Regions from separate parts of the Bradyrhizobium sp. 41S5 genome, predicted to be linked through region 1. Evidence: predicted binding sites of a transcription regulator. Region 1 holds the regulator's gene; each other region holds the start of a gene.
What was found. Region 1 encodes PhoB, which activates phosphate uptake and scavenging genes when phosphate is short. Its sites were predicted from a motif close to TGTCATNNANCTGTCAT; they were not measured.
Positions count from the first base shown of each region.

Region 1 (5,691 bases):
GCCGAGCGCCTTCGCCAGAGACATCACGTCCGGCGTGACGCCGGTGCGCTTGTAGGCGAACAGCTCGCCGGTGCGGCCCATGCCGGTCTGCACCTCGTCGAACGCCAGCAGCAGGCCATGCTCGTCACACAGCGCGCGGAGCGCCTTGAAGAACGCCTGCGGCGCCGAGCGCACGCCGCCCTCGCCCTGCACCGGCTCGATCAGGATGCCGGCGGTGTGCGGGCCGATCGCCTTCTTGACCGCCTCGATGTCGCCGTGCGGCACCTGGTCGAAGCCGTCCATCGGCGGGCCGAAACCTTCGAGGTATTTCGCCGAGCCGGTCGCAGCCAGCGTGCCCAGCGTGCGGCCATGGAAGGCGCCTTCGAAGGTGATGATGCGGTAGCGTTCGGGATGGCCCTTGGAGAAGTGGTGGTGCCGCACCAGCTTGATCACCCCCTCCATCGCTTCGGCGCCGGAATTGCAGAAGAACACGAAGTCGGCAAAGCTCTGCTCGCACAGCCGCGCGGCAAGCACCTCGCCGTCCGGGCTCTTGAACAGGTTCGACATGTGCCAGAGCTTGGTCGCCTGCTCCTGCAGCGCCTTGACCAGATGCGGGTGCGCATGCCCGAGCGCGTTCACCGCGACGCCCGAGGTGAAGTCGAGATAGCGGTCGCCGTTGGTTGCGATCAGCCAGGCGCCCTCGCCGCGCTCGAAGCCGAGATCGACCCGGGCGAAGACGGGGAGCAGATGCGACGAGGCGTTGGTCATGGCGTTCACTGCCGGTTTGAAACCGTCAATCGCCGCGCGCCTTGACGCCTACGCAGCAACCGCCAGCTTCGGAAAACAAAACGGCCGCCTTTGCGGGCGGCACGTGCGGGACATTCTATGCGGCGGCCGGTAAGTGTCAATCGCCAGGAGCCGGCCTTTGCTGGCCTTCCTGCAATGCGAAACCAGCGCAATCCGGAGCGGTGGAAAAGCCTCACAGCAATGCTTAACTTTGCGGGAACATGTGGACGCACGGCCGCGGACTCTTGCGCCAGAGTCACGCCATATTGTAGCGTTTGGCCTGTCGGGTACGACATCTCGTGCGGCAGTACTGGACCCTCTAAGTAGCCTTCGTGTCACGCGTAAACGTTCGGGCGCAACACCGTGCCCGGCGAGGGCTAAGGGATTCTGGCCGCAGGGATATTTGTCCAGATTGGCTCGCAGCGCCGCTCCGATGAGTGGCCGGCGCCATGCGAAAGGAAGAATGCGATGACTGTATTGACCTGGTCCGACGATCGCGTCGAGCAGCTGAAGAAGCTCTGGGAATCCGGCCTCTCGGCCAGCCAGATCGCGGCGGAACTTGGCAATGTGACGCGAAACGCCGTGATCGGCAAAGTACATCGGCTCGGCCTCTCCGGCCGCGCCAAGGCCCCCTCCACGGCTGCGCCGCGGCAGCGCAAGGCCCGTCCCGCCCAGCACATGATGCGGGTGGCGCGCCCGGTGTCGCGCGGCAACACCGCGCTGGCGCACGCCTTCGAGGTCGAGATGGAGCCCGATCCGATCTCCTTCGACAACGTGGTGCCGATGAGCCAGCGGCTGTCGCTGCTCGAGCTCAACGAGGCCACCTGCCACTGGCCGGTCGGCGATCCCTCAAGCCCGGAATTCTTCTTCTGCGGCGGCAAGGCGCTCGCCGGCCTGCCCTATTGCGCGCATCACTCGCGCGTCGCCTACCAGCCCGCCGCCGATCGCCGCCGGCCGTCGGCCAAGCCACAGATCAAGTAAGCACTCGGGAAACTGCCTGGACTGCAAAAACAAATCCCCGCGAAAGCGGGGATTTGTTTGTGTGATCGTAGCGCGGAACTATCCACCAGCGTCGTCCCGGCGAAAGCCGGGACCCGTAACCCCGAATGCGTATTGTTAGAAAGCCGTCTGGCCGCGTGCCCATTGCGGCGGCCGCGGCGTATGGGTCCCGGCTTTCGCCGGGACGACGCCGTGTTGCGGCTTGAGGTTGCCATGCAGGCCTTACGGCTGCGGCTCGGCCTTCGCGAAGCGGTCGTCGAGCGCATAGCCGGCGCCGCGCACGGTGCGGATCGGATCCTGCTCGCGGCCCGGATTGAGCAGCTTGCGCAGGCGGCCGATGTGCACGTCGACGGTACGCTCATCGATATAGATGTCGCGGCCCCAGACGCTGTCGAGCAGCTGCTCGCGGCTGAACACGCGGCCGGGATGCTCGAGGAAGAATTCGAGCAGCCGATACTCGGTCGGACCGAGATCGATCGGACGTCCCGAGCGCGCCACGCGGCGCTTCTCGCGGTCGAGCTCGATGTCGCCATAGGTCAGCACGGTCGCAAGCCGCTCCGGGCTCGCGCGGCGCAGCAGGCCCTTCACCCGTGCCAGCAATTCCGGCACCGAGAACGGCTTGACGATGTAATCGTCGGCGCCGGTGGCAAGCCCGCGCACGCGCTCGCTCTCCTCGCCGCGCGCGGTCAGCATGATGATCGGAAGCTGCTTGGTCTCGGGCCGCGCCCGCAGGCGGCGGCACAGCTCGATGCCGGACAGGCCCGGCAGCATCCAGTCCAGTACCACGAGGTCGGGAACGCGCTCCTTCAGGCGGGTGTCGGCATCGTCGCCGCGCCCGACCGTTTCGACATCGTAGCCTTCCGCATCGAGGTTGTAGCGCAACAGTGTCGTCAGCGCTTCCTCGTCTTCGACTACCAGAATGCGTGCGCTCATCGGTTCAAGTTCTCTCTCTGTGGTGATCCGTTGCCCAGACGCAAACCGAAACGCTTACTTTCCTGAGCATAATCCCCGCGGAAACGACTTGTCGTGAAGACAATCCGGCTCCGCGCTCGCGGATCATGTCCTAGGTACCCGGCACAGTGGTGGCAAAATTGGTCATGTCGCCCTTCGGGCGCTTGTCGGTGATCTGCTGGCCCTCGATCATGTAGAACACGGTCTCGGCGATATTGGTGGCGTGATCCCCGATCCGCTCGATGTTCTTGGCGCAGAACATCAGATGTATGCAGAACGAGATGTTGCGCGGATCCTCCATCATGTAGGTCAGCAGCTCGCGGAACAGCGAGGTGCAGATCGCATCGACCTCCTCGTCGCCCTTCCAGACGTTCATCGCCGCCGGCAGATCGTGCGCGGCATAGGCGTCGAGCACCGACTTGACCTGCGACAGCACGAGGTCGGTCATGTGCTCCAGGCCGCGGATCAGCTTCAGCGGCTGGAAATCGCTTTCCAGCGCCGCGACGCGCTTGCCCATATTCTTGGCGAGGTCGCCGATCCGCTCGAGGTCGGTGGCCACGCGCATCGCGCTGACGATTTCACGCAGGTCGATCGCCATCGGCTGGCGGCGGGCGATCGTCAGCACCGCGCGCTCTTCGATGACGCGCTGCAGATTGTCGATCTCGATGTCGGCGGCGACCACGCGCTTGCCAAGCGCGACGTCGCGACGGATCAGCGCGTCGACCGACTCGGTAATCATCCGCTCGACGAGGCCGCCCATCTCGGCGACCAGGCGGGTCAACTCCTGCAGGTCGCTGTCGAATGCCTTGGCGGTATGTTCAGAAGCCATCGCTTGTCTCCCTCATGATCCCGAGGATCATGATTTGGTGTCCTCAGTTTCGCATGATCCGATCGGAAAACCGGTGCCCACTTTTCCGGATCATGCTCTAGCCGAACCGGCCGGTGATGTAGTCCTGGGTGCGTCGATCGCTCGGCGAGGTGAAGATCTTGTTGGTGTCGTCGAACTCGATCAGCTCACCGAGATACATGAACGCGGTCTTGTCGGAGACGCGCGCCGCCTGCTGCATGTTGTGGGTGACGATCGCGATCGTGTAGTCCTCGGAGAGCTCCTGGATCAGCTCCTCGACCTTGGCGGTCGAGATCGGATCGAGCGCCGAGCACGGCTCGTCGAACAGGATCACCTCGGGCCGCACCGCCACGGTGCGCGCGATGCACAAGCGCTGCTGCTGGCCGCCGGAAAGCGACAGGCCGGAGGCGTTCAGCTTGTCCTTGACCTCGTTCCACAGCGCGCCGCCGCGCAGCGCCTTCTCGACCCGGTCGTCCATCTCGGACTTCGAGATCTTCTCGTAGAGGCGGATGCCGAAGGCGATGTTCTCGTAGATCGTCATCGGGAACGGCGTCGGCTTCTGAAACACCATGCCGACCCGCGCGCGCAGCAGATTGAGGTCGAGCTTGGGATCGAGAATGTTGGTCTGGTCCAGCATCAGCTGACCGGTAGCGCGCTGGCCCGGATAAAGGTCATACATCCGGTTGAAGATCCGCAGCAGGGTCGACTTGCCGCAGCCCGACGGACCGATGAACGCCGTGACGCGGTTGGTGCCCAGCGTCAGGTTGATGTTCTTCAGCGCGTGGTGCTCGCCGTAATAGAAATTGAGGTTGCGCACCGTGACTTTCGGCGGCGCTTCCGGCAGCGGCGTATGCGGTGCAACGTGGCTCGGGTTACTGGTTGAAACGGAGAGCTCGGTCATTTTGCGGCCCTTTCGGCACCAAGGATACGCGCGCCGATATTCAGCGCGAGCACGGTGAATGTGATCAGCAGTGCGCCGCTCCACGCCAGCTCTTTCCAGTAGGCGTAGGGGCTCTGCACGAAGTTGTTGATGGTGACTGGCAGGTTGGCCATCGTCTTGGTCAAGTCCCAACTGAAAAACTGGTTCGACAGCGCGGTGAACAGCAGCGGCGCGGTCTCGCCGGCGACGCGGGCGGTCGCCAGCAGCACGCCGGTGATCAAGCCGCTACGCGCAGCACGATAAGCGATCCGCTTGATCACCAGCGAGCGCGGCAGGCCGAGCGCGGAGGCCGCCTCGCGCAGCGGATTGGGCACCAGCAGCAGCATGTCCTCGGTGGTGCGCAGCACGACCGGGATCACGATCACGGCGAGCGCGAGACTGCCTGCGATCGCCGAGAAGCCGCGCATCGGCACCACCACCGCGCCGTAGATGAACAGGCCGATGATGATCGAGGGCGCGCTGAGCAGGATGTCGTTGATGAAGCGGATCACCGAGGTGAGCTTGTCGTGCTTGCCGTATTCGGCGAGGTAGGTGCCGGCGAACAGGCCGAGCGGCGCGCCGATGCCGACGCCGATCACCGTCATGATGACGGAGCCGACGATGGCATTGAGCAGGCCGCCTTCGGTCGAGCCCGGCGGCGGCGTGTTCTGGGTGAACAGCTGCACGCTGAGGCCGGCAAGACCGTTGTAGACCAGAGTGAACAGGATCAGCGCCAGCCAGGTGACGCCGAACAGCGCCGCGCAGACACAGAGTGCGCGAATGACGATGTCGCTGCGGCGGCGGGATTTGTAGATCGGGTTCATAACGCTATTTCCCCGCTTTCGTTTCAAGCCGCATCAGCATCAGCCGGGCGCCGGCGAGCACGAAGAAGGTCAGGACGAACAGCAGGAGGCCGAGCAGGATCAGGCCGGACTGGTGCAGGCCGTCGCTCTCGGCGAATTCGGAGGCGATCGCCGCCGAGATCGTGGTGCCCGGCGCGAAGATCGACGACGAGATGCGGAACGAGTTGCCGATGATGAAGGTCACAGCCATGGTCTCGCCGAGTGCGCGGCCGAGCGCCAGCATGATGCCGCCGATCACGCCGACCCGGGTGTAGGGGATCACGACGCTGCGGACGACTTCCCAGGTGGTGCAGCCCATGCCGTAGGCGGCCTCTTTCAGCACCGGCGGCACGGTCTTGAACACGTCG
Region 1 is NZ_CP083721.1:1,036,493-1,042,183, reverse strand. Features, by position in the region: gene HAP47_RS04940 (aspartate aminotransferase family protein) at 1-747, opposite strand, end outside; gene HAP47_RS04935 (GcrA family cell cycle regulator) at 1,234-1,746, shown strand; gene phoB (phosphate regulon transcriptional regulator PhoB) at 1,987-2,697, opposite strand; gene phoU (phosphate signaling complex protein PhoU) at 2,828-3,544, opposite strand; gene pstB (phosphate ABC transporter ATP-binding protein PstB) at 3,642-4,463, opposite strand; gene pstA (phosphate ABC transporter permease PstA) at 4,460-5,305, opposite strand; gene pstC (phosphate ABC transporter permease subunit PstC) at 5,310-5,691, opposite strand, start outside.

Region 2 (5,691 bases), 3.9 Mb from region 1:
CCCAGTCGTGCCCTGCCTTCCAGCCAGTAGTCGAACTTGCTGCTGTAGGGATGGAAGCTCGGTTCCTCGACCTGATAGCGCGCGACCGCGAACATCGCCTCCGCGACCAGCAGCCGCGTGTTGTCGAAGACCTGAGCGCCGAACAGTTCGGCAAAGCGCGGGGCATAGCTAGCCTGGCGCAGCTTCTGCGCCACCACCTCGATGCTGCCGCCATCCATCTCATTGGGATCGAGCAGCGGGAAGATCGCCTGGTCCTGCAGCGTATCAGCGCGGCCGTCCCAGAACAGTCCACCCTGCGGCACGATGTTGACCGCCGACGCCGCGGCCACGGTCGCGACCTTTTTCGCACGCGCAGCCTGCTGACCTGCCGCGGCCAGTTGCGCGAAGTCGACGACGTTGTCGTCCTCGTCCTTCTCCGGCCCGATGCTGAAATTTGGTTGCCGCTCCAGATAGGTCAGGCTTGGCACGGCGCGCGTACCCTGCCGCGATTGCGCGGGCCCGCCGGACATGACCGCGGCATCATTGGGCGGTCCGTAGGCGTGATCCGGACTGTGACAGGAGGCGCAGGACAATGCGCCCGACGACGACAGCGACGCGTCGAAGAATATCTTCTGGCCGAGCTGCGCCATGCCGGACAGCAGGGCGATCGGCGGACGCCTGAGCTGCACCGGATGCGGATTCGTCCCCGGAAGTCCTTGCGTCTCGACTGCCGCAACAGCGCCGGCCATGCAGAGCAGGCCGGCGCCGAGAAGCCACAACATGCGGCCGTTCATATGACGTCCAGTGATCCCAGAGCGTTAGTGATGGTGATGATCATCAGACGGGCTAACGATGACCGTGCCGGCCGTCGGATCGAGGAACAGCTTGTTCTGCTGATCGTCGCGGTCGTGATCGTGATCGTGATCGTGGCCATGATCGAAGTCGAACATGTCGGTGATCGATTCGACGCTGTCGTCGAATGCGCCGCCGCCGAGACGCTGGCCGTGCAGCCAGTTGTCTTCGATGAAGCGCACGACGGACGCCTGCGAGATGCGCGTGTGGCTGACGAAGTTCTTCTTGGCGTAAGGTGAGATCAGCAGGAACGGGATCCGCGTGCCGGGACCGCAGCGGCCGTTCACCGGCTGGCCGTTGAGGCCGTTCGGCTGCGTCTGCTTGCCGATACCGCGGCCGCACTGACCGGGACCGTTGACCTGGTCGGCGGTCGGATCATACGAGGCGCTGGTCGGTGCGATGTACTGGTGGTCATACCAGCCGTCGGAGTCGTCATAGGTGATGATGACCGCGGTCTCGCGCCACTCCTTCTGCGTCTGCAGGAAGTTGATCAACTCGACATTGCCCGCCTGCTCGTCGAGCGGATCGGAGTTGCCGGGATGGCCGTCCTGATAGGCCGGCATCTTGATGTAGGAGACGGCCGGGAAGTTGCCGGCCTTCACCGAGGCATAGAAGTCCTCGAGATCGTAGGCATGATTGGCCGGATCGACCGTCTTGCTGCCGGGAACGTAGGTGTGGCCGATCGCGTTCACCGAGCTAGGCCGCGCATGGGTCGGGTTGGCGGTCGACTTGTAGTACTGGAACCAGGCGTGGTGCGGGATGTAGTCAACGATGCTGCCGTTGACGTTGCTCGAGAAGGTGCTGCGGAGGCAGTTGGTGGTGCCGTTGCTGTTCTTGAGCGTCAGGTCGAAGCCGCCCATGAAGCTGCCCCAGCTGATGTGCTCGGCGTTGAGCAGGTCGCCGATGTTCTTGCTGGTCATCAGGACCTGGCTGGTCGTGCTCGAGCAGGAGTCATAGGCAGGGTCGGTATCGCCGATCAAGGTCAGGCCGCCCTGCCCGTCGGCGATCGACGACGTCGTGCCGACGATGTTCTGCGCACCGTTGGTCTGGCCGGCGACCACCTCGAGCGCGCCGGGCGTCGACGGACCAAAGGTGTCGGTCCAGGTGTTGTCGCTCATCGCGAAGTTCTGGGCGTAATTCCAGAACGCGGTGACGGTGTTGCCGTCGAAATAGCCCATCACCTGCCCGTTGGTGCCGAACGCGCCGACACCGCCGGCGGTGCCGCGGCCGGTGAACTTCGGAAACAGGTCTTCGTTGCCGTTGTCGACCGCCTGCTGCTCGGGCGTGTAGGCGTGGTTCTGCGAGCGCGTGTTGGCCTGGGTGCGATCGAGCCGGAACGGATTGGTCGCGCCCGTGCCGTTGGCCGGGTTGAGGTTCGGGTTGTTGGTCAGCAGATTGGCGTTGGCGAGGTTGTTGACCTTCGGTGTATGCGGCTTCGCCTTGAACGGAATGGAGCCGGTCGGGTTGGCCGCATTCGGGTAGGTTGCGAAATAGTGATCGAACGAGCGGTTCTCGTTGAAGATCACGACGAGATGCTTGATCGGCGTTGCCGTGTGAATGTCGTGCGGATGACGATGATCGTGATCTCTATCATCGTCGTGAGCAGCCGCGCTGCACACCACTGCAGCAGCAGCGACAAGACAGACTCCGACCGTTGAAAGGAATTTCACCTTCACTTCTTGCCCCATTTTTTAAGGATTTATGACGTCGACATGCGACACATTAGCCAGCGCGCGTAACAGCCCTGTGTCGGTTTTGCGATTGATGCGTCATCGCGACGCAATCGTCATGCGTTCGATTTCACGCGCCGGTTGCGGCACGCGTGAACAGATATTGCATCGATGTCATCAAATCGATCGCGACCCCAATGACGCCGGCACGCGCGTCATGATGAGACCTACATCCGCGCGTACCACGTTTTCATGCGCGCACGATCCAGGACTATTCCTGTAGTCGCACAATTCAACGCGACGTATCCGGCCGAGCCAACTAGTCCTTCATCCCCGTGATCGAAGCACTCACCGCTCTCGGATCGCGCTGCGGCCAGCGGCGGCTTTCGACCTGCGCCAGGAATTCGCCGACGATCCGGTTGTACTCGTCGGGCTCCTCGATGTTGATGGCATGACCGCAGTTCGGCATGACGGCGAGCGCGGCGGACGGAATGCTCTGCTTCATCAGGATGCCCGGCAGCAGGCACGGCCAATCCTCGTCGCCGGTGATGATCAGTGTCGGCACCGTGATGCGCTTCATCTCGTCGACCAGCGTGTAGAGCGAGGGACGCTCCTTCTGCACGCCCTGCTGGGTGTTGGCGGATCCCACCGCCGAGTGCTGGGCAAGCATGGCCTTGAACTCGGCGTGGCCGCGCGGGTCCTTGTTCTCGTACTGCACGCGGGTCGGACCGTAGGCGTAGCGTTCGGCGAACGCCGGCATGCCGTCCTTGCGGATCATGGCCGCGATCACGTCGGCTTCGGCGCGAAACGTCTCGCGCTTGTCGAGCTCCGCACCATAACCGCAGCCGCCGATGCACAGCGACAGCGCCCGCGTCGGGTGACGCAGTCCGAAGTGCAAGGTCGCGAAGCCGCCCATCGAGAGGCCGATGATATGCGCCTTCGGCGCGCCGATGTGATCGAGCACGGCAAGAATATCGTCGGCGGCGCGTGCCTGCGAATAGGACGAGACATCGTCGGGCACGTCAGACGGCGGAAAGCCGCGCGCATTATAGGCGATGGTGCGGAAGCGCTTGCCGAAATGCCGCATCTGCGGCTCGTAGCTGCGCAAATCGCCGGCGAATTCATGGACCAGGATCACGGGATGGCCGGATCCGGTCTCCTCGAAATAGAGCCGCACGCCGTCATCTGTTGTCGCGTAGGGCATGGTGGTCTCCTGCCTTCTTGTTTCGCGGGTTACTTCCTTCGCGTGTTACGGGATGGTCGCTCCCGCCGGAGGTTTGGCGCGCGGCAAGTATGTGCCGTGCTCCTTGCTGCCGACAAGGGCCCCGTCGTCGACGACCACCTTGCCGCGCACCATGGTCAGCACCGGCCAGCCGGTGACCTCGAGCCCTTCATAGGGCGTGTAGTCGGAGCCGTCATGGATCAGCTCGTGGCGGATCGTCACCTTGCGCTTGGGGTCCCACAGCGCGATGTCGGCATCGGAGCCGACGGCGATCGTGCCTTTGCGCGGATAGAGGCCGTAGATCTTGGCGTGATTGGTGGCGCTGAAGGCGACGAAGCTGTTGAGGTCGATGCGCCCCTTCACCACGCCCTCGGAGAACAGGATCGGCAGCCGCGTCGCCACCCCCGGGATGCCGTTCGGCACCCAGCGGAAGCTGGTACGCCCCTTGGGCGCGAGCTTTCCTTGCGGGTCGTCGTAGCGGAACGGGCAATGGTCCGACGAGAACACCGAGAACACTTTCTGCTGCAAGCCTTCCCAGCACGCCTGCTGGCTGGCGACATCGCGCGGCGGCGGCGAGCAGACGTACTTTGCGCCTTCCATGTTGAGCTGGTCGAGATCCTTCTCGGTCAGGACAAGGTATTGCGGACAGGTTTCGCCCATCACCCGCAAGCCCCGCTGCTGCGCGCGCCGGATCTCGTCCATCGCCTCGCGGTTCGAGACATGCACGATCATGATCGGCACGTCGACCAGCTCGGACAGCGAGATCGCGCGATGGGTGGCCTCGCGCTCGACCGGGATCGGCCGCGAGGCGGCGTGGAAGCGCGGCGCGGCGTTGCCGGCGCGTTCGAGCCGGTCGGTTAGGAAGCGGATCGCGTCGAAGTTTTCCGCATGCACCATCAGCATCGCACCGGTCTCGCGCGCGACCGACATGGTCTCGAGCAGCTCGCGATCCGACAGCGCCAGCCCCTCATAGGTCATGAAGACCTTGAGCGAGGTATAGCCGTCCTCGACCAGCGCCGGCAGCTCCTGGCCCAGCACGTGCTCGGTCGGATCGGTGACGATCAGATGGAAGGCGACGTCGACATGGCATTCGCCTTCGGCCAGCGAATGGTAGTGCTTGAGCGCCTCGCGCAGCGTCTGGCCCTTCTCCTGCAGGCAGAACGGCAGCACGGTGGTGTTGCCGCCGAACGCCGCCGAGCGGGTACCGCTGGCAAAGCCGTCGGCCATCACGATGCCGTCGCCCGACGGCTGGGCGAAATGGACGTGGCTGTCGATGCCGCCGGGCAGCACCAGCCGGTCGGTGGCGTCGATGATCGTGGCCGCATCGCCGAGATCGCGGCCGAGCGCCGTGATCTTGCCGTCGCGGATTCCGACGTCGCAGGCGAAGGTGTCGGCAGCGGTCACGACCGTGCCGCCGCGAATGATGGTGTCGAAGGACATCAGTCGGTTCCCTCTTTCGGTGAGCGATGTTCGATGATGGCGGCAAGCGGCTCGGCCAGCCCGAGCGTTGGTTTCGGATCGGGCCGTCGGAAGGTGCCGGCGACGGCCTTGCGCGGCTTGAGCACGGCAAGCGTCTCCGCCTGGCGCACGGCGGCCGCGACCGGATCGACGACGGGCACCGGAATGCGGTCGCGGACCTTCGCCGCGAGCCCGGCGAGCGGCGCGCCCGACAGAATGACGACGTCGGCGCGGTCCTGTTCGACCGCCCGGTTGGCGAGCGCGACCAGCAGTTCTTCCTTCTCGGCCTGCACGTCGGAGATCGACTGGAAGCTACCGTCGAGCGTGCGGATGCCGGCGCAGCGTGAACTCAGCCCGTGCATGGCGACGCATTCCTCGTACCAGGGTGCCAGCGCGCCGGCGAAGGTCACGATGGAGAACCGCCGGCCGAGCATGCAGGCGGTGAGCATCGCGGCCTCGGCCAATCCCACCACCGGAAACGCAAACAGCTCACGCGCACCGAACAGGCCG
Region 2 is NZ_CP083721.1:4,976,145-4,981,835, forward strand. Features, by position in the region: gene HAP47_RS24285 (cytochrome-c peroxidase) at 1-761, opposite strand, end outside; gene HAP47_RS24290 (phospholipase C) at 798-2,507, opposite strand; gene HAP47_RS24295 (alpha/beta fold hydrolase) at 2,821-3,705, opposite strand; gene hydA (dihydropyrimidinase) at 3,751-5,163, opposite strand; gene HAP47_RS24305 (aspartate/glutamate racemase family protein) at 5,163-5,691, opposite strand, start outside.
Region 2: a site for PhoB is predicted at 2,522-2,538, ahead of HAP47_RS24290 (phospholipase C). Genes of this name have one in related genera too.

Region 3 (5,691 bases), 2.7 Mb from region 1:
TGGTTCGGAATGCCGACGACGTCACCGGCGAAAGCCTCGTCCGCCACCGAGCGATCCTGGGCGAAGAAGAATTGCGGGCTCGACAGGCTCATGTTCTTGCCGGTGCGCACCAGCTTGGCCTTCATACCGCGGCTGAGTTTTCCGGAGCACAGCCGGGCGAACGCGATGCGGTCGCGATGGTTCGGATCCATGTTGGCCTGGATCTTGAACACGAACGCGCTCATGCGCGGCTCCGCCGCCTCGACCTTGCGCAGATCGGAATCCTGCGCGCGCGGCGCCGGCGCGAACTTGCCGAGACCCTCCAGCAAGTCGCCGACGCCGAAATTGCGCAGCGCGCTGCCGAAATAGACCGGCGTCAGATGGCCCTCGCGGAAGGCCGCGAGCTCGAACGGCTTGCAGGCTTCCGAGGCCAGCGCCAGCTCATCCCTGACCTCGGCGACGTCGAGATTGGGATTGCGCTTGCCGAGATCGGCGATGTCGATCTGCTCGGTGGCGCCGGTCTTGGCGCCGCCGCCCTCGAGCAGCCGCACGCCGCCATTGACGACATCATAGGTGCCGAGGAAGTCGCGGCCGCGGCCGACCGGCCAGGTCATCGGCGTGGTGTCGAGCGCCAGCGTCTTCTCGATCTCGTCCAAAAGCTCGAACGTGTCGCGGCTCTCGCGGTCCATCTTGTTGATGAAGGTGATGATCGGGATGTCGCGCAGGCGGCACACCTCGAACAGTTTTCGCGTGCGCGCCTCGATGCCTTTGGCGGCGTCGATGACCATCACCGCGGAGTCGACCGCGGTCAGCGTGCGATAGGTGTCTTCCGAAAAGTCCTCGTGGCCCGGCGTGTCCAAGAGGTTGAACACGAGGTCGTTGAACTCGAAGGTCATCACCGAGGTGACGACGGAGATGCCGCGCTCGCGCTCGATCTTCATCCAGTCCGAGCGCGTGTTGCGGCGCTCGCCCTTGGCCTTGACCTGGCCCGCGAGGTTGATTGCGCCGCCGAACAGCAGCAGCTTTTCCGTCAGCGTGGTCTTGCCGGCGTCCGGGTGCGAGATGATCGCAAAGGTGCGCCGTCGCGCCACTTCCTCGGAAAGCAGCGAGCGGGACGGCGATTCGGTTGAAACAGCGGTATCAGACATGGCGGGGCAGCGTTTGGCAGGGAAAACGGGCGCAATCAAGGGCGTTTTGTCGCAATGCGGGATGGCCGCACCACCCACATATAGGGACCGGAAGGACGACCTTCTTCTCACCATACCATCCGCGGGGACGACCCTGCCTTATCCGGAGGGTTCGTTATGGCTTGGGCCATTCTGTTCACCGCAGGCCTGCTCGAGATCGGCTGGGCGATCGGGCTGAAATATACCGAGGGCTTCTCGCGGCTGGTGCCATCGGTGCTGACGCTCGCGGCGATGGCCGGCAGCGTGATCCTGCTCGGCATCGCGCTGAAGACGCTGCCGATTGGAACCGCCTATGCGGTCTGGACCGGGATCGGCGCGGTCGGCACCGCGGCACTCGGCATCATCCTGCTCGGCGAGCCCGCGACCGCGATGCGGCTCGCCAGCATCGGGCTGATCGTGTCCGGCATCGTCGGCTTGAAGCTGGTCGGTTGATTACTTGTTTTGGACCCGTTTTCTTGACGCGAACCGGCTTCCACTTTGCTCGAAAACGCTACTTCAGAACCTGCACCGCCCAATAGGTCGCGGCTGCAACCGCAGCCGAGGCCGGGATCGTGATCACCCAGGCGTAGACAATCGAGCTTGCCACGTTCCAGCGCACGGCGGACAGCCGCCGTGCGGCGCCGACGCCGACGATGGCGCCGGTGATGGTGTGGGTGGTCGATACCGGAACCCCGAGATAGGTCGCGATGAACAGGGTTGCGGCGCCCCCGGTCTCGGCGCAAAAGCCCTGCATCGGCGTCAGCTTTGTGATCCGCAGCCCCATGGTGCGCACAATCCGCCAGCCCCCCATCAGGGTGCCCAGCGCCATCGCGCTCTGGCAGGCCAGCACGACCCAGAACGGAATCTCGAACTTGTCGCCGAGATGGCCCTGCGAGTAGAGCAGCACTGCGATGATGCCCATGGTCTTCTGCGCGTCGTTGCCGCCATGGCCGAGCGAATAGAGCGACGCCGAGGCGAATTGCAGAATCCGGAAGGCGCGATCAACAGCGAAAGGTGTCGAGCGCACCGAGAGCCAGGACACGATCGCAACCAGCACCAGTGCCAGCAGGAAGCCGACCAGCGGCGACAGCACGATCGCAAGCAAGGTCTTGGTGAGCCCGCTCCACACCGCCGCCGAAATGCCTGCCTTGGCCATGCCGGCGCCGACCAGGCCGCCGATCAGCGCGTGCGAACTCGACGAGGGAATGCCGAGCGCCCAGGTGATCACATTCCAAGCGATCGCGCCGACTAGCGCCGCGAAGATCACGGTCGCGTCCACCACCGACGGCTCGATGATCCCGGTGCCAATGGTGTTGGCGACGTGCAGGCCGAACACCGCGAAGGCGACAAAGTTGAAGAACGCCGCCCAGAACACCGCATATTGCGGCCGCAGCACGCGGGTCGAGACGATGGTCGCGATCGAGTTCGCGGCATCGTGCAGGCCGTTCAGGAAGTCGAACAGCAGCGCGACCGCGATCAGGATAGTCAGGACCGGAAGACCCAGCGTGGCGTCCACGTGATGTCCCTGCCCTAAACCTGTTCAATCACGATGGAGTTGATCTCGTTGGCGACGTCGTCGAAGCGGTCAGCCACCTTCTCGAGGTGATCGTAGATCTCCGCGCCGACGATGAAGTCCATCGCGTTGGCGTTGCGGTGCTTCAAGAACAATTCCTTGAGCCCGATATCATGGAGATCGTCGACCCGGCCCTCGAGCTTGGTCAGCTCCTCGGTGATCTGGGTCAGCATCGAGACGTTCTGGCCGATCGCCTGCAACAGAGGCAGCGCGCGAACGACTAGATTGGCGGATTCGACGATCAGGGTGCCGATCTCGCGCATCGGGGGCTCGAACTCCCGCACCTCGAACAGCATCACCGCCTTTGCGGTGGACTGCATCTGGTCGACCGCGTCATCCATCGCGGTGATCAGGTTCTTGATGTCGCCGCGGTCGAACGGGGTGATGAAGGTACGGCGAACGGCGGTCAGGACCTCGCGGGTGACGCTATCGGCGTCGTTCTCGAACTGGTTGACGCGCTGGCAGAAGACCGGGGTCTCCTCGCCGCCCTTCAGCATGTCCTGCAGCGCCAGCGCGCACTGCACGGAGGTCTGGGCGTGGCGGGCGAACAGGTCGAAAAATCGCTCTTCCTTGGGCAGAAAGGCGCGAAACCAGCGCAGCATGTCTCAGTTCCATCGTTCCGGGACAGCTCTTTTAGCGACTGTCACAGAACTGTCATAGAGCATCTGGCGGGGAAAATACCGGGACCGACCGCCCGAACGGGCGGTCGTCCACCGCTATGTCGTCGGCAGCAAATCGGTTACCCTGCCCTACAGCGACCGCCGCAGCAGGTGGGCCAGCTCGCCGACCAGGCCGCGCCGGAACAGCAGCACGCAGGCCACGAAGATCACGCCCTGGATCACCGTCACCCACTGGCCGAAACCGGCGAGATATTGCTGCATGGCGATGATCACGAATGCGCCGACCACCGGGCCGAAGATGGTACCGAGGCCGCCGACCAGCGTCATCAGCACGATTTCGCCGGACATCGACCAGTGCACGTCGGTGAGAGAGGCGTTCTGCGCCACGAACACCTTCAGCGAGCCGGCAAAGCCCGCCAGCGTGCCCGACAGGATGTAGGCCAGCATCTTGTACTGGTCGGTCTTGTAGCCGAGCGAGATCGCGCGCGGCTCGTTCTCGCGGATCGATTTCAGCACCTCGCCGAACGGCGAGTTGATGGTGCGGTAGATCAGCAGGAAGCCGGCGAGGAATCCGGCCAGCACGACGTAGTAGAGCACCGTCGGCTTCGACAGGTCGAAGATCCCGAACAGGCGCCCCTGCGGAATGCCCTGGATGCCGTCTTCACCATGGGTGAACGGCGCCTGCAGATAGATGAAATAGAGCAGCTGCGACAGCGCCAGCGTGATCATCGAGAAGTAGATGCCCTGGCGGCGGATCGAGATGAAGCCGGTGACGAGGCCGAGCAAGGCGGCCGCGGCGGTGCCGGCCACGATGCCAAGCTCCGGCGGCAACCCCCACACCTTCAGCGCATGCGCCGAGACGTAGCCGGCGGTGCCGAGGAACATGGCGTGGCCGAACGACAGCAGGCCGCCATAGCCGATCAAAAGGTTGAAGGCGCAGGCGAGCAGCGCGAAGCACAGCGCCTGCATGACGAAGAAGGGATAGATCCCCGTGAACGGCACCACTGCGAGCAGCACCGCCATCACGGCGAATACGATCATCTCGTCGCGCACCGCGCGCGGCGTCACCGGAAGTGTATCGTCGGTCAATGCTGACATATCAAGCCGCCCGTCCCGTCAGTCCCGTTGGCTTCACCAGCAACACCACCACCATCAGGACAAACACCACGGTGTTGGAGGCCTCGGGATAAAAATACTTGGTCAGTCCCTCGATCACGCCGAGCGCGAAGCCGGTAATGATCGAGCCCATGATCGAGCCCATGCCACCGATCACGACCACCGCGAACACCACGATGATGAGATCGGCGCCCATCAGCGGACGAACCTGGTTGATCGGCGCCGACAGCACGCCGGCGAGCGCGGCGAGACCGACGCCGAGCCCGTAGGTCAGCGTGATCATGCGCGGCACGTTGATGCCGAAGGCCCGCACCAGCGTCGGGTTCTCGGTGGCCGCGCGCAAGTAGGCGCCGAGTTGCGTCTTCTCGATCAGGAACCAGGTGGCAAGGCACACCACCAGCGAGAAGATCACGACCCAGCCGCGATAGATCGGCAGAAACATGAAGCCGAGATTGACGCCGCCCTTGAGCTGATCCGGGATCGAGTAAGGCAGGCCGGAGGAGCCGAAATAATTCTGGAACACGCCCTGCACGATCAGCGCGATGCCGAACGTCAGCAGCAGTCCGTAGAGGTGGTCGAGGCCGGCGAGCCATTGCAGCATGGTCCGCTCGAGGATCATGCCGAAGATGCCGACGATGACAGGTGCGATGAGCAGCGCCCACCAGTAGTTGATGCCGCCCAGATTGAGCAGGAAATACGCCACAAAGGCGCCCATCATGTAGAGTGCGCCATGCGCGAAATTGATGATGTTGAGCATGCCGAAGATGACGGCGAGCCCCAGACTGAGCAGCGCGTAGAACGAGCCGTTGATCAGTCCCACCAGAAGCTGTGCGTAGAGAGCCTGCATCGAATGAGCTTTCGCTAGATAGATGAAGCCCGCCGGCCACGCGCATGGCCGGCGGGCATGATCGTCACTTCTTCAGAAGCGCACAGGTGCTCTTGTCGAGCGGCGTGAAGGCCTGGTTGCCCGGCACGGTGCCGACCAGCTTGTAGAAGTCCCACGGCCCCTTGGACTCCGAGGGCTTCTTCACTTCGAACAGATAGGCGTCGTGGGTGACGCGGCCGTTGGCCTCGACCTCGCCCTTGCCGAACAGCGGATCGTCGGTCGGGATGGTCTTCATCTTCGCGACCACCTTGGCGCCGTCATGCGGATTGCCGCCGAGCGCTTCCAGCGCCTTGAAGTAATGCAGCAGGCCCGCATAGACGCCGGCCTGCACCATGGTCGGAGGAGCGCCGT
Region 3 is NZ_CP083721.1:3,779,827-3,785,517, reverse strand. Features, by position in the region: gene HAP47_RS17970 (peptide chain release factor 3) at 1-1,127, opposite strand, end outside; gene sugE (quaternary ammonium compound efflux SMR transporter SugE) at 1,284-1,598, shown strand; gene HAP47_RS17960 (inorganic phosphate transporter) at 1,657-2,661, opposite strand; gene HAP47_RS17955 (DUF47 domain-containing protein) at 2,676-3,320, opposite strand; gene HAP47_RS17950 (branched-chain amino acid ABC transporter permease) at 3,468-4,436, opposite strand; gene HAP47_RS17945 (branched-chain amino acid ABC transporter permease) at 4,438-5,301, opposite strand; gene HAP47_RS17940 (ABC transporter substrate-binding protein) at 5,366-5,691, opposite strand, start outside.
Region 3: a site for PhoB is predicted at 3,360-3,376, ahead of HAP47_RS17955 (DUF47 domain-containing protein). Genes of this name have one in related genera too.

Region 4 (5,691 bases), 3.3 Mb from region 1:
TCGTCGACCGCCGCGAGCCAGGCAGCGAGACCTCCTACGGCAATGCCGGCATCATTTCGTCGGGCTCGATCCTGCCGCTCAACACGCCGTCGCTCCTAAGGAACCTGCCGAAATACCTCACCAACACGCATCCGGCGCTACGCTGGAATCTTCCGTGGGCGGTCGCCAACGCCGGCTGGGTGATGCGCTTCCTCGCTGCGGCGACGCCGTCGCAGACCAAACCGCGCGCCGCCGCGCTGCACGGCCTGATCGGGACGTCGCTGGCGCTGCATCGCGACTGGATCGTGGAGGCGGGTGCCGGCCATCGCATCCGTGAGACCGGCTGGCTGAAGGCCTGGCGCGGCGACGGGCTTGCGACCGCCAAGGCCGAGCAGGCGGCGCTCGCCGAATTCGGCATCAAGAGCGAGGTGCTCGATCGCCAGGCGATCTCCGCGCTCGAGCCGAACATCATTCCTGCCTACAGTGTCGGCCTGCTGCACACCCAGACGGCATCGGTCGATTCGCCGGGCGCGGTGGTCAAGGCCTATGCGCAGATGCTCGCCGCGAGCGGCGGCACGGTGCGGCAATCCGAGATCCGGCGGATCGAGCAACAGGACGAAGGCTGGCGCGTGCAGCTTGCCGACGGCGAGATCGCCGCGCGCCATGTCGTGGTCGCGCTCGGGCCGTGGTCGGCCGAGCTGTTGCGGCCGCTCGGCTATCGCGTGCCGCTGGCGTTCGAGCGCGGCTATCACCAGCATTTCGTGCCGAACCCGGCACGCAAATTGCTGCGGCCGATCCATGATGCGGAGGGCAGCTTTCTGATGACGCCGATGGAGCAGGGCGTTCGCGTCACCAGCGGCGTCGAGCTGACCGCGCGCGACGCGCCGTCGAACTATGCGCAGCTCGAGGCGGTGGTGCCGATGGCGCGCAGCGTGGTCGAATTCGGCGATGCGGTCGGCGAGCGCTGGCGCGGCGCGCGGCCGACGCTGCCCGACAGCCTGCCGATGATCGGACCAGCGCCGCGGCATCGCGGTCTCTGGCTCGCGTTCGGCAACCAGCATATCGGCTTCACCACCGGTCCCGGAACGGGCGCCGCGGTCGCGGCAATGATCGCGGGCGCCGCGCCGCCGTTCGAGGTGAAGGCCTTTTCGCCGGGCCGGTATATCGCGTGACTCGCGCGAGGCCGCCTGCGATGCTGGGAACGCAAGGCGAGCGCAAGGCGCGTCGCAACCGAGGGGCAGGATGAACTACGTCTGGGATTTCGGGATCCTCGCCAAGTACAGCCATCTGTTCTGGCTCGGGCTCGGCTGGACCATGGCCTACACGATCGGCACCATCATCCTGGGGACCCTGATCGGCCTGATCGTCGGCATGCTGCGGCTACGGCGGATTCCGGTGATCGACTGGCTCCTGATCGCCTATATCGAGCTGTTCCGTTGCACGCCGCTGTTGGTGCAGATCATCTGGTTCTACTACGCCTTTCCGGTCGTGATCGGCGTCAACATCCCGGCGCATGTCGCAGCGGTCAGCGTGCTGTCGCTCTATGGCGGCGCGTTCTATGCCGAGATCGTGCGCGGCTCGATCGAGAGCGTGCCGGTCGGGCAGTGGGACGCCGCGAAGGCGCTCGGCTTCCGCGGCTGGCGCCTGATGCGGCTCGTGATCCTGCCGCAGGCGCTGAAGCCGATGATGGCGCCCTATGTCAACCAGTCGGTGACGCAGCTGAAGAACACCTCGCTGGTCTCGATCATCGCGGTGCCCGATCTCGTCTACAATGCGACGCTGATCAACGCCGACACCTACCGGCCGCTGGAGGTCTACACCATCGTGGCGCTGATCTATTTTGCGATCCTGTTTCCCTCGACGCTGGTGGCGCGCCGGCTGGAGCGCGGGCTGACCTACGACAAGGTGTGAAGCTCTCGCGGCACCGTCATGGCCGGGCTCGGCCCGGCCATCCACGTCTTTCTTTTTGTGGAAACGAAGGCGTGGATGCCTGGGTCAAGCCCGGGCATGACGAGTTGATGGAGGCAGAGCATCACTCGCTAGATATTCAGCTCCACCGGCACGTCCTCAGCCTTGACGCCGGCGAGGCCGAGGCCCTTGACGAACCATTCGCGCATCTGGCCGATGCCGCGGTTGTAGTCGACCCACACCGACAGGAAATCGCGCCAGCGCTTGTCCTGTTCGCGCCGCACCGCCATGCCGCTCGCAATCGTCACCGAGGGCGAGGCCAGGATCTTGTAGGTGCCGAGGTTCGGATTTTTGGCGATCGCGGTCAGCCCGAGCACCAGCGCGTTGACCACGCAATCGACGCGGCCCGACGACATTTCCAGCATCACCTCGTCGCGCGACTTCAGCGACTTGATGGTGGCGTTCGGCGCGAAGCGCCGGGCCACCGCCTCGTTGGCCGAGCCGACGTCGACCGCGATCTTGACCTCGGGCTTGTTGATGTCGGCCCAGGTCTTGGCCTCCAGCCCCTTCTTCAGCATCGCGCCGAACGGATGCGGGAACACCAGATTGGTAAAATCCACCACCAGCGCCCGCTGCGGCGTCGGGTTGAGCGCAAAGCCGAGGTCGATCTTGTTGGCCTGCAGATCGAGAATTGAATTGCCATAGGTCGACTCGACATATTCCAGCTTGACGTCGAGCAGCTTGGCGAGGTCGTTGGCCATCTCGATCGAGAAGCCGGACCAGGTGCCGGTGGCGAGGTCCTTGTTGAAATAGGGCAGCTCGCCCGGCAGCACCGCGATCCGCAGCACCTTGTTGCCCCTGATGCGATCCAGGGTGTTGTCGGCCTGGGTCTGCGCCGCGGCCGGGGTGGCCATGGCGGCCGCGAGCGCCGCGCCGCTGCCGATCCCGAGCGCATAGCGCAGCGCGTCGCGGCGATCTTCGGAAATTGTGACGTCGTCGGATTGAGTCAAGCAAGCCTCCCTGCACCAGATCGGGGGAAGCCTAGCGTCGGTATCCGGTGCCAGCAAGTGCGCGCGCCTGCGCCATTGGTAGGCGAGGGGAAGGAGAGATGCCTAGCTTTTCACCTCTCCCCGCGCTTTGCGGGGAGAGGGGAAACGACCACCATCAATACGTTCCCGGCACATACATCTCCGGCGGGATCGGGCCGCGGTGATAGTCGGGGTTGCGCACCCGCGGCGGTAGCACCACCGGTTGGTAGGTGACCTGCTGATAGGGGATCTGGCTCAACAGGTGCGAGATGCAGTTCAGCCGGGCGCGCTTCTTGTCGACGGCATCGACGATCCACCACGGCGAGTCCTGCAGATGCGTGCGCTCCAGCATCGTTTCCTTGGCCTTGGTGTAAAGCTCCCAGCGGGTCCGCGCCTCGACATCCATCGGGCTCAGCTTCCACTGCTTCAGCGGATCGTGGATCCGCATCGAGAAGCGGAACGCCTGTTCCTCGTCGGTGATCGAGAACCAGTATTTCAGCAGGATGATGCCGGAGCGGATCAGCATGCGTTCGAACTCCGGCACCGACCTGAAGAACTCCTCATACTGCTCGTCGTTGCAGAACCCCATCACCTTCTCGACGCCGGCGCGGTTGTACCAGCTGCGGTCGAACAGCACGATCTCGCCGCCAGCCGGAAGATGCGAGACATAGCGCTGGAAGTACCATTGCGTGCGTTCGCGCTCGTTCGGCGCCGGCAACGCCGCGACGCGGCAGATGCGCGGGTTGAGCCGCTGGGTGATGCGCTTGATGACGCCGCCTTTGCCGGCGGAATCGCGGCCCTCGAACAGCACGACGATCTTCTGCTTCTCGTGCTGCACCCAGTCCTGCAGCTTGACCAGCTCGCCCTGCAGCCGCAGCAATTCGCGGAAGTAGAGCTTGCGGTCGATCGACGGCCTTGCGGCGGCCCCGTCGTGGTCGAGCTCGTCGAGCCTCATGTCGTCGAGCTCCAGCTCGAGTTCCTCGTCGAAGCTGTCGGCCATCTCCTGGTGGATGCGGGCGCGCAGGGCTTCCTCGCGCAAGGCTTCATCTCGGGCGGCTTCGTCGGTGAGGTCGGAGGCGGTCATGAAGGTCCGTCTTTCAGCGTGTTAGATCGATCGGCGGGAGCATTGACGGGCGATGTTACCCCTCTATGACATTGGCATGACCGCTGTTTCACGCAGCCGGCGGGACTGTGCTAACAAGCAATGACAAGATCAAAAAAGGAGACGCCGATGATTTCGCTCACGCCACAAGACGTCCTGCCCGAGGACGGCACCGCCGGCACGCTGGTCGGACGGGTCTGGCTGCCGCAGGCGGGCGGGCCCGCCGTGGTCGCGGTGCGGGGTGACGGCGTGTTCGACGTCACCGCGCGCTTCCCCACCGTGAGCGCGCTGTGCGAGGAAGCCGATCCCGCGGCCGCCTTGCGTGGCACACGCGGCGAGCGGATCGGCGATTTCGGGGCGATCCTCGCCAACACGCCGCCCGACGGCCGCGACGCGACAAGACCGCATCTGCTCGCGCCGGTCGACCTGCAAGTGCTGAAGGCCGCCGGCGTCACCTTCGCGATCTCGATGCTGGAGCGCGTGATCGAGGAGCGGGCACGCGGCAATCCGTCGTCGGCGGAGGCAATCCGCAACGAGGTGGTGCGCCTGGTCGGCGACGATCTCTCCAAGCTGAAGCCGGGCTCCGAGCCGGCGATGCGGTTGAAGCAGGTGCTGATCGACCAGAACGCCTGGAGCCAGTATCTGGAGGTCGGCATCGGTCCCGACGCCGAAGTGTTCACCAAGGCGCCGACGCTGTCCTCGGTCGGCACCGGCATGGATGCCGGTCTGCATCCGAAATCGACCTGGAACAATCCGGAGCCGGAGGTCGTGCTTGTCGTCTCCGCCGCCGGCAAGATCGTCGGCGCCGCGCTCGGCAACGACGTCAACCTGCGCGATTTCGAGGGCCGCTCGGCGCTCTTGCTGTCGAAGGCCAAGGACAACAACGCCTCCTGCGCGATCGGCCCGTTGCTGCGGCTGTTCGACGGGACGTTCTCGCTTGACGACGTCAGGAAGATGGATGTCGGCCTCACCGTGAAGGGCGCCGACGGCTTCGTGCTCGAGGGCCATTCCTCGATCTCCAAGATCAGCCGCGACCCGACCGATCTGGTTGCCCAGACCATCGGCCCCGTGCATCAATATCCCGACGGCTTTGCGCTGTTCCTCGGCACGATGTTCGCGCCGGTCAAGGACCGCGACGCCAAGGGCGAAGGCTTCACCCACAAGCGCGACGACATCGTCACCATCGAAGCGCCGCAGCTCGGCAAGCTCGTCAACCGCATGCGGGGCAGCGACGAGTGCGAGCCCTGGACCTTCGGCGTTGGCGCGCTGATGAAGAACCTCGCGCAGCGCAAGGTGCTGTGAGGAGGAGCGCAGCACGTTGCACGTAGGGTGGGTCAGCAAAGCGTAACCCACCATCTTGCCGCGCGTCATGGTGGGTTACGCTTCCGCTAACCCACCCTACGCACCCCGCTCCTTGTCATTGCGAGGAGCGAAGCGACGAAGCAATCCCATCCCTCCTTGCGGCACCATGGATTGCTTCGCTTCGCTCGCAATGACGGTGCACGTCGTTCTGCCATACGAGGCGCGGCTCCACGTCCGGCCAAGACGTGCTATTGTGCTTGCCGTCGCCGCCGCCGTTGTCGAACATGTTCAGAAACCTGCGCTGCAGATCAATCGCGTGCTGCAACTTGAGGGCGCGCTGATGCATGAAATTCGGAGCGACCGCTTGTCGCG
Region 4 is NZ_CP083721.1:6,123,150-6,128,840, reverse strand. Features, by position in the region: gene HAP47_RS29520 (NAD(P)/FAD-dependent oxidoreductase) at 1-1,151, shown strand, start outside; gene HAP47_RS29515 (amino acid ABC transporter permease) at 1,222-1,890, shown strand; gene HAP47_RS29510 (transporter substrate-binding domain-containing protein) at 2,019-2,897, opposite strand; gene ppk2 (polyphosphate kinase 2) at 3,052-3,999, opposite strand; gene HAP47_RS29500 (fumarylacetoacetate hydrolase family protein) at 4,147-5,319, shown strand; gene HAP47_RS29495 (hypothetical protein) at 5,486-5,691, shown strand, end outside.
Region 4: a site for PhoB is predicted at 4,054-4,070, ahead of ppk2 (polyphosphate kinase 2). Genes of this name have one in related genera too.